Regions from separate parts of the Bradyrhizobium sp. 87 genome, predicted to be linked through region 2. Evidence: riboswitches for the same ligand, from Rfam matches in the RefSeq annotation. Region 2 holds a riboswitch; the other holds the start of a gene.

Region 1 (6,851 bases), on a different contig from region 2:
GCCTGTCGGGAGATCGGCGACGGTCTCGCGCTCCCTCCACTTCGCGACAGTCTTCTGGTTGATCCCGTAGCGCTTGGCGAGCACTCTCAGGCTCTCTTGACTATTTTGTATTGCTCGACGGACCGCCTCCGTCGTCGTGGCGCAGCCGTGTAAAACTTGTCCCATAGCGCATCCTTCGAATCGTGCGATAAGAATGCACCACCAAAGCTTGGGACTAAACACCTAGAACGACAATCAGGGTGCAGGGCCGGCCTCCATGAGGCTGATGTTGGGAAACTTTGAGATCGCGTGCGCCTTTGCTTTAATCGTAACGTCTCCGTAGGGCTGTGCTTCGCGTCGAGCGTTAATGACGTCGCAATAGGACCTGATCGGACCTCGCCGGCATGCTGTCGGCCGTCGGGTCGAGAATCGAGCTTGTCGCCGGCTGTATGCGACCGCCTCCGCCTACTCTCGCCGGCATTCCGCGGCGCTGGGAACTTTGAAAGCTCGCAAGGACATCGTAAGCCCCCAAAGCGCTTGCATCTTGTTGACAAACGCGCTGGCGAAACGCTCCGCACCATCATGGCTCGGCCCGCAACTCGCGTGCGGCGGCCACCATATTAACGAGCGCGGGACGCACCTCCTCCCACCTTCGCGTTTTCAGTCCGCAGTCGGGATTGATCCAGAGCTGCCGATCGGAAACTCGCTGCCGCGCCAACACAATCAGCTGCTTGATTTCCGCCGCTGCGGGAATGCGCGGTGAATGAATGTCATAGACGCCGGGCCCGATCTCATTGGGATATTTGTAGCTCTTGAAGGCCTCGAGCAATTCCATCTTAGAACGCGACGTCTCGATTGAAATGACGTCGGCATCCATTGCTGCGATCGCATCGATGATTTCGTTGAACTCGGAATAACACATGTGAGTATGGATCTGAGTTCCGTCGGCGACCGGGGAGGAGCAAAGGCGGAAGCTGTCCACCGCCCAATCGAGATAGTTCTTCCACTGCGATTTGCGTAGCGGCAATCCCTCCCGCAACGCAGCCTCGTCGATTTGGATCATGGTCGCTCCAGCCGCCTCAAGGTCAATGACCTCATCTCGGATCGCGAGAGCGATCTGTCGGCATGTCTCGCGCAGCGAGATGTCGTCACGGACAAACGACCAGTTCAGGATCGTCACCGGTCCGGTCAGCATAGCCTTGACGGGTTTTTTGGTCAGAGACTGCGCATAGCGCCACCATTCGACGGTCATGGGCTTCGGCCGGGAGACATCTCCGAACAGGATAGGCGGACGAACGTACCGCGAGCCATAAGACTGAACCCAGCCATGCTTGGTGAAAGCGAAGCCCAACAGCTGCTCGGCAAAGTATTGAACCATGTCATTGCGCTCGAACTCACCGTGTACGAGCACGTCCAGGCCGATATCTTCCTGCCACTTCACGGTACGGGCTGTCTCCGCTTTCAGAAGCTGCTCGTACTGCGTGTCATTCAACGTTCCCCGCGCATGAGCCGCGCGCGCATTCCGGACATCGGCCGTTTGCGGGAAGGATCCGATGGTTGTCGTTGGAAACATCGGCAATGCGAACGCGACGCGCTGGACGTCGGCACGCTGGGTGAACGCACTGCGACGGCGAAGCATGCTATCGTCGATCGCGGCGATTCGTCCGGCGACATTCGCATTGTGGATCTCGGGCGATATTTCGCGGGTGACGGCTGCCCCCTCCGAAAGCGCAAGTTCATCGGCCACCTCGGCAGCATGGCCGGCCAGCGCTTTGCCCAATATCGAAAGTTCCTTGATCTTCTGAACTGAGAACGCCAGCCATGTCTTCAGATTGGGATCGAGATCGGTCTCTAGCTCAATGTCGATCGGAACATGAAGCAGCGAGCAGGAAGGAGCAATCTGAACACGGTGCCTGCCCAATTTTTGGACCATAGGAGCAAGTTGGTCGAGCAGCGCCGGAAGATTGGAGCGCCACACGTTCCGACCATCAACGACGCCTAGTGAGACCACGAGATCTCTACGGGTTGTGGCGACAATTGCGTCCAACTGGTCAGGTGCCCGAACCAGATCCACATGAAGCCCGGCAACGGGCAAGGCCATAGTTGTTTCAAGATTGTCGCCGATAGCTCCGAAATATGTGGCCAGCATTATTTTAAGGGCCGGCACAACCTTTGCGAAATGAGCATAGGCCCGGCGGACAGCCGCCCGCGATGCTTCGTCGACGTCCATCACTAGGCATGGCTCGTCCAGCTGAACCCATTCAGCACCGCGCGAGGATAGTTCGCGGAGAACATCGACATAGACTGGGAGGAGCCGATCGAGCAGCGACAGCGGATTGAATGCGGGATTTGCGCTTTTGCCGAGCTTCAGGAAAGTGACTGGGCCAACTAGGACGGGGCGCGTTTGGTAGCCGAGGCTTTTTGCCTCCTCATATTCCTCGATCGGCTTTCGAGAGGAATACTTAAAGATCTGATCCCGGTGAAATTCCGGCACCATGTAGTGGTAGTTGGTATCGAACCACTTCGTCATTTCCTGAGCGGCTACGCCAGGCCCATGCTGAGCGTGACCACCGTCCTGAGCGCCACGCGCCATGGTGAAGTAGGTCTTGAGCGACACAGGACCTTCGGTCCAGCCGTAGACGTCGGGAATGGCGCCAACCATTAGGCTGGTATCGAGCACATGGTCGTAAAACGAGAAGTCATTCGAAGGAATGACGGTCGCACCGCGGGATTTCTGCCGTGCCCAATTAGCGGCACGAAGTCCACTCCCCGCCTCGAGGAGCTCGGCTTCGCTGGAGTTTCCCGCCCAGTAGCTCTCGAGCGCGACTTTGAGTTCGCGTCGTGGGCCGATGCGTGACGTCCCCAGTGTGGCAACGGGAAGCGAAAGAAAAGACATAGCTCAGACCCCATGATTGGGGCAAAGGCCATGGCGGACGCATGCAGCGAATATCGCGTGAGCGACAGCTGCTTGGCGCACACCGGGACACCCCGCCCGTGGACGATATATTGTCGAGGCAGGTCTCCTGGCTCGCGGGTCGTCGCTGCTGTCCGGCCTTCCCGAAGCCGCATGGCTTCAGTGACTTCGTTGGACAGCGGCTCGCCGCTTACAGTTGCGGGGGCAGCGCCGGCATTGCACCGGCTTCCCTCTTAGCTCCGGATCAAACGAATCCGAAGACCACGACGGCTGGCATTAGGCGCACGAGGATCGATCCGTCAACCTACTAAGTGTCGCCGCGATATTGCCCAAGCGATTGCGAGCTGTACCAGCTAGGGCACAACGGTCTTACTCCCGGCCTGGTAAAAACGCCTAGATCTGTGGAGCCTCCGCTTGTGAATGCGTCCGTCAACACCCGCTTGGCGTACTCGGATGAGCCAACGCGAGCAGAACGAACGCGGTGGGCGCTTCGACATCTGCGTGATCGCGACAAATCCGGTCTTTTCCGTCAGCAGCTTCTCGAACTCGCCCGCGAGGACGTTTGCGATCATCCTCGGCCGGCATCCGCTTGATCACAGCGCCATGAGGCTCCTTAGGAATTGTCAAGGCCGGATTGCTCCAGGATCAAACGGATGATCAGGCCGGACTGCCTGTGTTCGGCGGACCCCGCGACGAGCCGTGAGCTCGATCGCTCCGTGGCGTTCGTCAAGATGATCTCCTTCGGTGTGCCAAGCACTTACGTGCTGAGCGACTTTGGCCGCGCCTTCGTTGTTTCCGTCGCCGCTGGCGAGTAGTGCAGCCTGGACGTTGGCCTGCGCGGCATCGCAGGAACAGTTCCGGACGTCAGGATGCACGCTGACTTGCGGAACGGGAGTAAGCGGCGAGAGCGCGGGCGGCGGGGATCCTGTTAGGACCCTAGCTCCATGCACTCGTGCATGGTGACCGTGGGCAAGCGGATGCCCAGCTTCTCGTACGTCTTCAGGATCTCCGGACCGATCTGGTCGCGCGTGGAGACCGTCTCTTCGGCTTCGAAGTGACGTAGCGTTAGATATCCTGCAAGCTGATCTTGGGATATTCGACGCCCGTCCACCTCGCCTCGGCTCGTCAGCCAACGACGATAAGCCTCAACGCGGCGACCTGGAGCATCGAGGCGGCCTTGTCATTATTCGAGACAAATTTGACGGTCTCCTCTGACAGAGCCCTTCGAGGGTTTCTCGGAGTCGATCAGCGCCTTAAGCTCATAACGATGTTGATCGACCTCGATGCGCCGCACGCGGAAGGCGGCCTCCACAAGCTCGACATCTACTCCTTCGTGCGCGAAATCGAGCGGTGAAGCCTTCTGGACGCGGGCTGCTTATGTTGTCTTAGACGGGACACAGGTGTCAGGCACCGGACAGACCACAGCGCATTGCGGCGTGTCGGAATGGCCCTCGCACTCCGTACACTTTTTTGCATCGATAACGTAAATGTCGCGCTTGAGGCTGATCGCCGCGTTGGGACACTCGAACTCACATGCCCCACAAACGGTACATTGCGAAGCGACGATCTTGTAAGCCATGCCTTCCGACTCCTTAGGCGAGCGATGCCATTGGCGATCCCTTTCAAATGCCGTGCCAAGGACAGGCGCGCTCAATGATGGGCAACTTGCCCAATGGTGCTGTGCGGGGTCTGAGACCATGTTGCATCTGCGACAGCATGGGCCGCTTCAATATCAAGCCGTGCGAGCCCTCGGGCCCCTACTCCGATAGCCAGTCGCGACTCGACTGCTGCGAGCTTCCGTCGGTTTGTCTGGCATCGCAGCGCGGGGCCAAGCGACGCTCGACGATTCCCGAAACCGGCGGCGCGAGTAGAAGCCGCGAGCCGACGCACGTCTACGCCGGATGTCGGCAAACCTCCGGTCACACGCCCTGACCGGAGATTTTGTCCAAGCCGCGCTCACGCCTGCAACGTTAACTCCGCGGATTGACTGGCTGGAGCCTTGCCAAAAGGGCTTTGTGCTACAATAACCTTCGGCATCGCTTCGGAGGGAAATGAAGTTCGGCCGGGAGAAGCGATACTGGGTTTGCAAAGTGGCCGATTTAATTGCTGTCAGCCGCATGCCTGGTGCCGAGTAGGCATGGCCGCGCGGGCCAGCGCTGGTACGCTTTGCCTGGCTGTGCTCAGTCACTCCTCATGCAACTATTTTGGACGAAGTGGAACAGGGCTGAAAGATGACTGTGCAAATTGCTTCAGCGGCATGGCCTTTCCGAACAGATGGCCCTGCGCAAGGTCGAAGCCGAGTTCGGTCACAGCGATCAGGTCGGCGTGGCTCTCCACGCCTGCGGCGACGGTGCGCACACTGTACTCTTTGGCTAGATCGACGATATGGCGGCACACCGTTCGCTTCAGGGGCCCATTTCCGCAACCGGCGACGTACTGCCGGTCCACTTTTAATTTCATGAACGGGAATTTTTCGAGCCCCATCAGCTGCGGCCAATTGGCGCCGATATTGTCGATTGCAAGGCCAATGTTGTGAAAGCGAACCTCACGCGCGACCTCGATCAGGAGATCTAGGTTCTGGATCGCTTCCTCGCTCTCGATTTCGATCGTCAAGCCGCCGAAAGCGGGGTGCGACGGCATGCGCTGACAGAGATCGCGTACCGCCTGCGGGTCAATCAGGAATGCTGCCGGGAGATTGATGGAGAGATCGGTCGAAGTTTGCTGCTCCAGAAGATACTTCCAATCCTTGATCGCGCGGTCGATCACGAACTGCGACAAGTCCCTAAAATGCGGATCGTGAGCCTCCGGGATGAAATACGCTGGTGGAACAACGCCCCAGGTCGGATGCCGCATTCGCACAAGCGCCTCGGCGCCGCGGCGGCTGAGGGTACACGGGTCAAAGTTCGGCTCATACCAGAGCTCAAGCCAGCCAGCGTGTAAGGCTTCTCCGACATGGACTGCGGGACGGGGCGCCGGCTCTCTGGGCAAGAGCATGGCGACCCGATCGCGCAGCGTCTCGGCTGCAAACGGCGTCCTCAGCGGCGGCAGCATATCAAGTCCATATTCGCCCCCGACCTGCTGCACTGCCGTCATGACGATCGACTCGCGGGCGCCGAACGCCAGCACTCTGCCTGCAAATTCTTCGCGTACGAGTATCTCGAGCAATCGTCCAGGCTCGATGCGATCCGAGCCAATGCCGAGCAGGATCAGATCAGGGAAGTCCGTGCAGAGTACGCGCGGCAGCTCGTCAGCAGTCCCGCATTCGCTGATCACAAACCCCATATCCTCTAGCACATCGCGTAGAAAGGCGCGCAGATGCCGCTTGCCCACGGCCACGCACGCTCGCGGCCGCACCTTACGCTGCCCGAAGATTACAGGTTTCCCTCCGACCAGTTCGGCCTGCCCATGCTCCATCGCAACCACTCCCCTTCCGTGAAGGTCCCTTAAACGAGGAGCGAAGGTCCAAACAAGCAGTGCTTGCCATTATCTTTCGATTCTTCGAGGTAAGCTTAAGATAGTGCATTAGCGTGCAAAATCTTTTCGCGATGTTGTTCGGACGATTTTGTCGGGCGCACGCGTATGATACCTGTCCCGGCTCGCGCAACTTTGTACGAGTGACGCACACGAGTGTGGGGAATCTCACCTTCGGACGCGCCGAGCTGATGCGCCCTATGCCACGGCGATGATCATGCTGCAAGATGTACTGAATCGAGTCTCGTGAGTGATGATCAGCAATCTCTCCTACGAAATGTTTGATCGGCATGGCCGGCCTGCCCACGCGCGAATGTGCCGTCTCGTGGATTCCCTATCTAGTCGAAGGAGATCCAACTGAGTTCGCAGCGGATCAAGCCGCGGTCGATTCTGAGAACGGCAACAGCTTGCACTTACCTCACCTCTGTTGGTTATAGCGAGTGCGGACGTCCTATTCCCTATCGAGCTTGATAGTTTCTCTCAGTTG
Region 2 (6,851 bases):
GAGCTATGCGAGCCCGTCGCGGCGCACCGTCGAAACGGCCCGCGCGCTGGGGCTCGAGCCGCTGCAGCTGGACGAATTCAGCGAGCAAGACTTTGGCGACTGGACCGGCCGTCGGCATGACGAACTCGCCGCGACCGGTGGCGAGGCCTATGCACGGTTCTGGAGCGATCCGGCGCGCGGACGGCCGTCCGGCGGCGAAAGCTTTGAGGAACAGGTCGCGCGGGTCCGCCTGGGTTTGTCGAAGATCGGCACCGGGGCCGCAACGCTCGTCGTGCATTCCGGCACGATCCGGGCGGCGCTGTGCATCGCGCTCGACCTGACGCCACAAGCGGCCCTGCGCTTCGTGATCGATCCGCTGTCGCTGACCAGGATTGACCGGCTCGCGACCGGCTGGCGCGTCGTCTCCGTCAATCAGCGGACGATTTGATCAGGCCGGACGATCAGGCACATTGGCCTGCGCAAAGGTCGCCATGCCGTTGTGGAGCGCGCAGGCCGACCGCACAAGCGGCAGCGCGATGGCCGCGCCCGATCCTTCGCCGAGCCTGAGATCCAGGCTGATCAGCGGCTGCACGTTCAGCGCGCGGAGCACCAGCCGATGCCCCTGCTCCGCCGACTGGTGCGAGGCCAGCAGGAACAGCTGGCACGAAGGGTTGAGCCGCACCGCCGCCAGCGCCGCGACCGACACGATGAAGCCGTCGATCAACACGGGGATGCGGTGCTGTGCAGCCGCGATAACGGCACCGCAGATGGCGGCGATCTCGAGACCGCCGACGGCGCACAGGATCTTTTCGGGCGCAGCGCCCGCAATGTCATGGCGTGCGATTGCAGCGTCGATCACCCGCGCCTTGTGCGCACGGCCGGCCGCGTCGATGCCGGTACCGCTGCCCGCGATCTCCGCGGCGCTCACGCCGAGCAAGCCGGCCGCGATCGCCGCCGATGTCGTGGTGTTGCCGATGCCCATCTCGCCGAAGATCAGAAGATCGGGCTGCCCGGCCTGTGCGCGCGTCACCGCACGTCGGCCGGCTTCGAACGCAAATGCCAGCTCCGTGGGGGTGAGCGCAGCTTCGACGCTGAAATCGCGCGTACCGCTGCGCGGCTTGTCGGTCACGATTCCAGCCATCTCCTCCTGCGCCAGCGTGCCGGCGTCGACGACCTCCAGGCTGGAGCCCAGCTCACGCGCCAGCACCGAGATTGCGGCACCGCCGGAGGCGAAGTTCGCCAGCATCGCGATCGTCACTTCCTGCGGATAGGCCGAGACGCCCTGCGCGACGATGCCGTGATCGCCGGCGAAGATGATGATCGGCACCCGCGCCGCGCGCGGCTGCTCGGTTGCTTGCAGGCCCGCAAGCTCGATCGCGAGCTGCTCGAGCCGGCCGAGCGCGCCGGTCGGTTTCGTCAGTTGCGCCTGCCGCGCCACCGCCGCCCCGCGATGGACTGCGGAGATATCGGGGCATTGTTGGGTGACCCATTCGGGGAGCATGCTGCCTCGCTTGCCTCACAGCCTGCGCTTGAGGATGTAACTGTCCATGATCCAGCCGTGCCGTTCGCGCGCCTCTTGCCGCACGGCGACGATGCGCGGGCCGATCTCGGCCAGCGCGCCGGACATCACGATCTGATCGGGCATGCCGAGATAGGCCCCCCACCAGATGTGCAGGCCCGCCGGATCAAGCGACTGGAACGCCGTGCCGCCGTCGAGCATCACCACCACGGTATCGACACCTGCCGGCCAACCGCCATCGCGCAAGCGGCGTCCGGTCGAAACTAGAAAGGGCTCGCCGATGTCGTTGAGCGGCAACGCATGCGCCGCACACAGCGCCTGGATCGAGGTGATGCCGGGCACGACCTCGATCTTTGGCGAGGGATTGAGCCGCCGCGCAATGCGCAGCGAGGAATCATAAAGCGAGGGATCGCCCCAGATCAGCAGCGCGACCTTGCCCTCTCCTTCGAGATGATCCCCGATCGTCTGCGACCAGACGGCGGCCACGGCATCATGCCAATCGTCCACGCCCTTGCGATAGTCCGCTTCAGCGGCGTCCCGCACGGGCAGATCGAACTCGGCAATGCGGGTCGTGTCGCTGGTGAGCAGATCGGCGCAGATCGTCCGCCTGAGATCGGCGAGGTCGGACTTGGCCGTCCCCTTGCGGGGGATCAGGACGAGATCGGCCGCGTTGATGGCAGTAATCGCGGCACGCGTGAGCTGCTCGGGATCGCCGCAACCGATGCCTATCAGAGAGAGCGTGAGCATGGTGGCTGCGAAGGGCGGCCATCATGGCCGCCCGTTCGCTTGTCTCTAGGCCGCGCTGTGCAAACGCGGCGTGACGAGGCCGGGCGCGGTGACGCCGCGCAGCGACTTTGCCAGCGCGAGCACGCCGAGATCGGCGAGCGGCTCAATCACGATGACCAGCGCATAGGACGCCGCGAAGGTCGCGATGTTGGCGAGGTTGGTCGCGCCGAAGCCGGAGCCATAAATCGCCCAGAACGCCACCCAGGCGATGACGCCCGCCTGATAGGTCGTCGAAAGCGCCAGCGCCTGGCGGTACTTCAGATCGACATAGGCCGTGTTGCTCGAAATGATCCGCGTGGCGATCGCCTGGATTCCGAACAGCGGCACCAATAGCGTGGTGACGTTCATGCCATATTGCGGCAAGTCGGGCGGCTCGAAGAAGATGCCCTGGAACAGCAGGCCAAACGCGAGGCCGAAGGCCGCAGGCGCCGCGCCAAACAGCAGGAACAAGGTCGAGCCGAGGATGAAGTGCACTTCGGAGACGCCGACCGGGAAGTGCGGCAGGATCTCGAAGAAGATAAACACAAGTCCCGTGGTGGCGAGCGTCCGCGCCGCGAACGACGTGATGCCCTGCTCGCGCACGGTCTCAACCGCGAGCTTCAAGGCAACGCCGCCGACGGCAATGCCGGTTGCATAACTCAGCACGAGCTTGGCGTCCGAGACTAGTCCGGGTTCGATATGCATGGCTCAGATCCTTCTTGCCGTCACACCCGACGGCCTTGGCCTCAAAACATGCACGGCCGGTCTCCTGGCTCGCGGTTCACTGGGAGTCTCCGGCCTTCCCGGGCCTCGCGGCCCAGTGGCTGATCGAAGTCCCTCACCGCTTACAGTCGCGGGGGCGGCTGGGGTTTTGGGCGCCGCAACTGGGTCCGCCCATCCCCATTCCCGATTATGCTCCGGCGCTTTGCGCCGCATCGAGCACCATGCGTCTCCTGTGTGCCTCTTTCGCCGGCCGGGCGTCAAGGGGCGACGGGCGGACGAGGCGGTCATGACGGATAATTCCCCGCCAGCGCGCCGAACAGGATGACGGCCGCCGTGGAGGCCGCTCCGCCCCGCGCAAGCTGCTCTGCAAGTTCCGAAATGGTGGTGCGGACCAGCCGCTCATCGGGACGGCCGAGCGATTCGGCAAACAACGCCGGCGTGGTTGGGGCGAGCCCGTGCTCGATCAATTTGACGACCAACGCCGGAAACGTCCGCCGGCCCATATAGACCACGGTCGTCGCCTCCGGATCGGCCAGCGCCGCCCAATTGAGATCTGGCGGCAGCTCGCCGGTGACGTCCGCCCCGGTCACGAACTGCACGCGGCGCGAGGTGTGACGCCGGGTCAGCGGAATGCCGGCTTGCGCGGCGGCGACACAGGCCGAGGTGACGCCGGGAATGATCTCGTAGCCGATGCCCGCTTCACGCAGCGTCTCGAGCTCCTCCTCGAGCCGGCCAAAGATGCCGGCATCGCCCGACTTCAACCGGACCACGCGCGCGCCTGTCACGGCATAGTCGACCAGCAGGCGGTTGACATGGTGCTGCTTGGTCGAGGCCCGCCCTGCCCGCTTTCCCACCGCGACGAGATTGGCGCCGGGCCGGGCCAGATCGAGGATCGCGCCTGAAGCAAGATCGTCATAGAGCACAACGTCGGCCTCGCGCAGCCGCGCTGCACCCTTGAGCGTGAGCAGCTCGGGATCGCCGGGCCCGGCGGAGACAAAGGAGACAAAACCGCTCACCGGTCCTCCGCGATCAGATGGAAGAACGTGCCGGTGGCTTGTCCCCGCCGCGAGCCGGTCTCGGCAATGACCGCACCTGTCGCGTCGTGCACGACCGCCAGCGCCGTGTCGGGCTGCGCGACTATGGTCGAATAGTGGAATTCATGGCCACGCAGGCGTGCACCCGCCTGATGACCCGGCATCGGCGCGGCGAGCTCGGCCAGACGATAGCCCAGATGCATGCGGCGCTTGGCAAAGCTCGTCTCCAGGCCGAGCAGGCCCGTCATCTCGTGGCTGATGCCATCGGCGTCGGTCAAAGCGGTGCCCAGCACCATATAGCCCCCGCATTCGCCGTGCACCGGGCGCGTCTCGGCGAAGGCGCGCAATCCGCTGCGGAAGCGCGCATTGGCAGCGATCCTGCCGGCCTGCAGCTCGGGATAGCCGCCAGGCAGCCAGCACACATCGGCGACCGGATCAGGGGCTTCATCGGCGAGCGGCGAGAATGTCGAGATCTCCGCACCCGCCGCGCGCCACGCTTCCAGCATGTGCGGATAGACGAAGGAGAACGCGGCATCACGGGCAAGCGCAATGCGCTGGCCGGGCGGCGTCACGTTGACGCCGCTTGCGGCAGGTTGCGGCGACCAGGTGGCCGCCGAACGCAGCACCGCGTCGAGATCGACATGCTCGGCAACGAAGCGCGCGGCCTCGTCGATCAGCTTGCCGATTTCCGCCTGCTCCTCGGCCTGCACCAGTCCGAGATGCCGCTTCGGCAGGCTGATCTCGGCATGGCGCGGCAGCGCGCCGAATACGGCGATGCCGGCATCCAGCAGCGCGCGCCGCACGAGGGCTTCGTGGCGCGGGCTGGCAACGCGATTGAGCACGACGCCTGCAAGGCGCACACCGGGGCGGTAGTCGCGAAGGCCCGCCGCGATCGCGGCCGCCGTTTGTGCCTGTCCTGAGGGATCGATCACCAGCAGCACCGGCCAGTCCAGCATCTCCGCGATGTCGGCGGTCGCCCCGGTGCCGCAGACGCCACGCGCGGCGACGCCGTCGAACAGACCCATCGAGCCTTCGGCCAGCACGACATCGGCGTCAATGCCGCGACTGACGAGATGCGAGATTGTCCCGCGATCCATCGCCCAACTGTCGACATTGACCGAGGCGCGTCCCGTCGCGGCGGCATGAAACGCGGGATCGATGTAATCGGGGCCGCTCTTGAAGCACTGCACCCGCAATCCGCTGTTGCGCCAGGCGCGAGCAAGCGCCAGCGTCAGTGTGGTCTTGCCGACGCCGGAGGCCGGCGCGGAGATAACGAGCCCTGCCGCCATCACGACACCTCCGGAAAGCGCGGCTCGGCGCCGACCGGCCGATAGCGGCGGTCATAGTCGGCAGCATAGAGACGGCTCTCGGAAAAATCCGCCGAGCCCAGCGTCTTGCCGACCAGGATCAACGCGGTGCGCTCCATCTCGCCCCCGACCGCAGCGTCGAGTGTTGCGAGCGTGGCGCGGATGATGCGCTGCTCGGGCCAGCTCGCACGCCAGACGATCGCGACCGGGCAATCCGCGCCATAATGCGGCGTCAGCTCAGCGACGACCTTGTCGAGCAGATGAATCGACAGATGGATCGCGAGCACCGCGCCGGTGGCGGCGAAGGCGGCAAGCTTCTCGCCTTCGGGCATCGCGCTGGCGCGGCCCGGCGTGCGCGTCAGCACCACGGTCTGGGCAAGGCCGGGCAGCGTCAGCTCGGCCTCCAGCGCAGCCGCGGCGGCCGAGAAAGAGGGAACGCCGGGCGTGACCCTGTAGGGAATGTCGAGCGTGCGCAGGCGGCGGAGCTGTTCGCCCATCGCCGACCAGATCGAGAGATCACCGGAATGCAGCCGCGCAACGTCCTTGCCATCGGCATGGGCGGCGGCGATCTCCGCGACGATCTCATCGAGCGACAGCGGCGCGGTGTTGACGATCCGCGCCCCGGGCGGGCAATGCGCCAAGACGCCCTCGGGCACAAGTGAGCCAGCATAGAGGCAGACCGGACAGGCGGCGATGAGATCGCGGCCGCGCAACGTCAGCAAGTCAGGAGCGCCTGGCCCTGCCCCGATGAAATGCACCGTCATGCGCCGTCTCCTTCCGCGATCGCCGCGGTCGCGGTGCGATCCTGCGAGACCACCCGCGTCGCAATCAATCGCGCGCGAGGTCCGGCCGCTGCGAGCGCCGCCGCCTCGGCAACCGATCCCGTCCCGAACTTTTCCACGACGAGCTTTGACTGCGTCGGCGTGTCGATGCCAACAAGCATTTCGGCGGCAACCGCCTTGATCGGCAAGCCGCATTCGCGCGCGAGCTGCTTCAACACCTCCTCGTCGGCCTTATCGCTGACCGTCGCCACTGCTGCGAGGCCTTCGGGACCACCGGCCGCCAGAAGCGCCTCACGCAGCGAGGCCAGCGTGACGTCCCGCTTGAATCCGAGCCCGGCGACCTTCATCGGACCGCGCTCCATTGCACCACGGGCCGCACGGCCTCCCAGGACCGGTAGCGGCCGAGCGAAGCGGCATGCGCAATCTCGACCCGCATCAATTCGCCGCCCTGGCGCTGGTGCAGCTCACCGAGCAACGCTTCCGTCTCCAACGTTACTGAATGCGCGACCAGCCGCGTACCGGGCGAGAGCCGCGGCCAGATGGCGTCGAACATCGCGATGTCGAGACCGCCGCCGATGAACACGGCGTCAGGCCCGTCCAGCGTAGCAAGGGTTTCAGGCGCTTTTCCCGCGATGACTGTGATCCGATGTGCCAACCCGAACGCCGTCGCATTGCTGCGAATGTTCGCTGCGCGATCCTCGCGCGCCTCGACGGCGATCGCGGTGCCCCCGCACAGCGTCCA

Evidence for each region. Region 2 has a riboswitch for cobalamin ahead of IVB50_RS38740 (energy-coupling factor ABC transporter permease). Riboswitches for the same ligand answer to the same signal wherever they lie in the genome.
Region 1: it holds a riboswitch for cobalamin, as region 2 does, so the genes downstream of both, metE (5-methyltetrahydropteroyltriglutamate--homocysteine S-methyltransferase) here and IVB50_RS38740 (energy-coupling factor ABC transporter permease) in region 2, are expected to answer to the same signal.

What each region holds. Positions count from the first base shown of each region.
Region 1 covers NZ_JADPIQ010000125.1:97,097-103,947, forward strand. Annotated here, with positions in the region: partial or broken gene IVB50_RS30835 (IS481 family transposase) at 1-165, opposite strand, end outside; gene metE (5-methyltetrahydropteroyltriglutamate--homocysteine S-methyltransferase) at 560-2,875, opposite strand; cobalamin riboswitch at 2,975-3,174, opposite strand; gene IVB50_RS30845 (hypothetical protein) at 3,547-3,708, shown strand; gene IVB50_RS30850 (hypothetical protein) at 3,981-4,247, shown strand; gene IVB50_RS30855 (4Fe-4S binding protein) at 4,269-4,472, opposite strand; gene IVB50_RS30860 (EAL domain-containing response regulator) at 5,093-6,307, opposite strand.
Region 2 covers NZ_JADPIQ010000148.1:54,218-61,068, forward strand. Annotated here, with positions in the region: gene IVB50_RS38725 (histidine phosphatase family protein) at 1-427, shown strand, start outside; gene cobT (nicotinate-nucleotide--dimethylbenzimidazole phosphoribosyltransferase) at 428-1,480, opposite strand; gene cobF (precorrin-6A synthase (deacetylating)) at 1,496-2,245, opposite strand; gene IVB50_RS38740 (energy-coupling factor ABC transporter permease) at 2,291-2,968, opposite strand; cobalamin riboswitch at 3,005-3,225, opposite strand; gene cobA (uroporphyrinogen-III C-methyltransferase) at 3,271-4,002, opposite strand; gene IVB50_RS38750 (cobyrinate a,c-diamide synthase) at 3,999-5,309, opposite strand; gene cobM (precorrin-4 C(11)-methyltransferase) at 5,309-6,091, opposite strand; gene IVB50_RS38760 (cobalamin biosynthesis protein) at 6,088-6,456, opposite strand; gene IVB50_RS38765 (bifunctional cobalt-precorrin-7 (C(5))-methyltransferase/cobalt-precorrin-6B (C(15))-methyltransferase) at 6,453-6,851, opposite strand, start outside.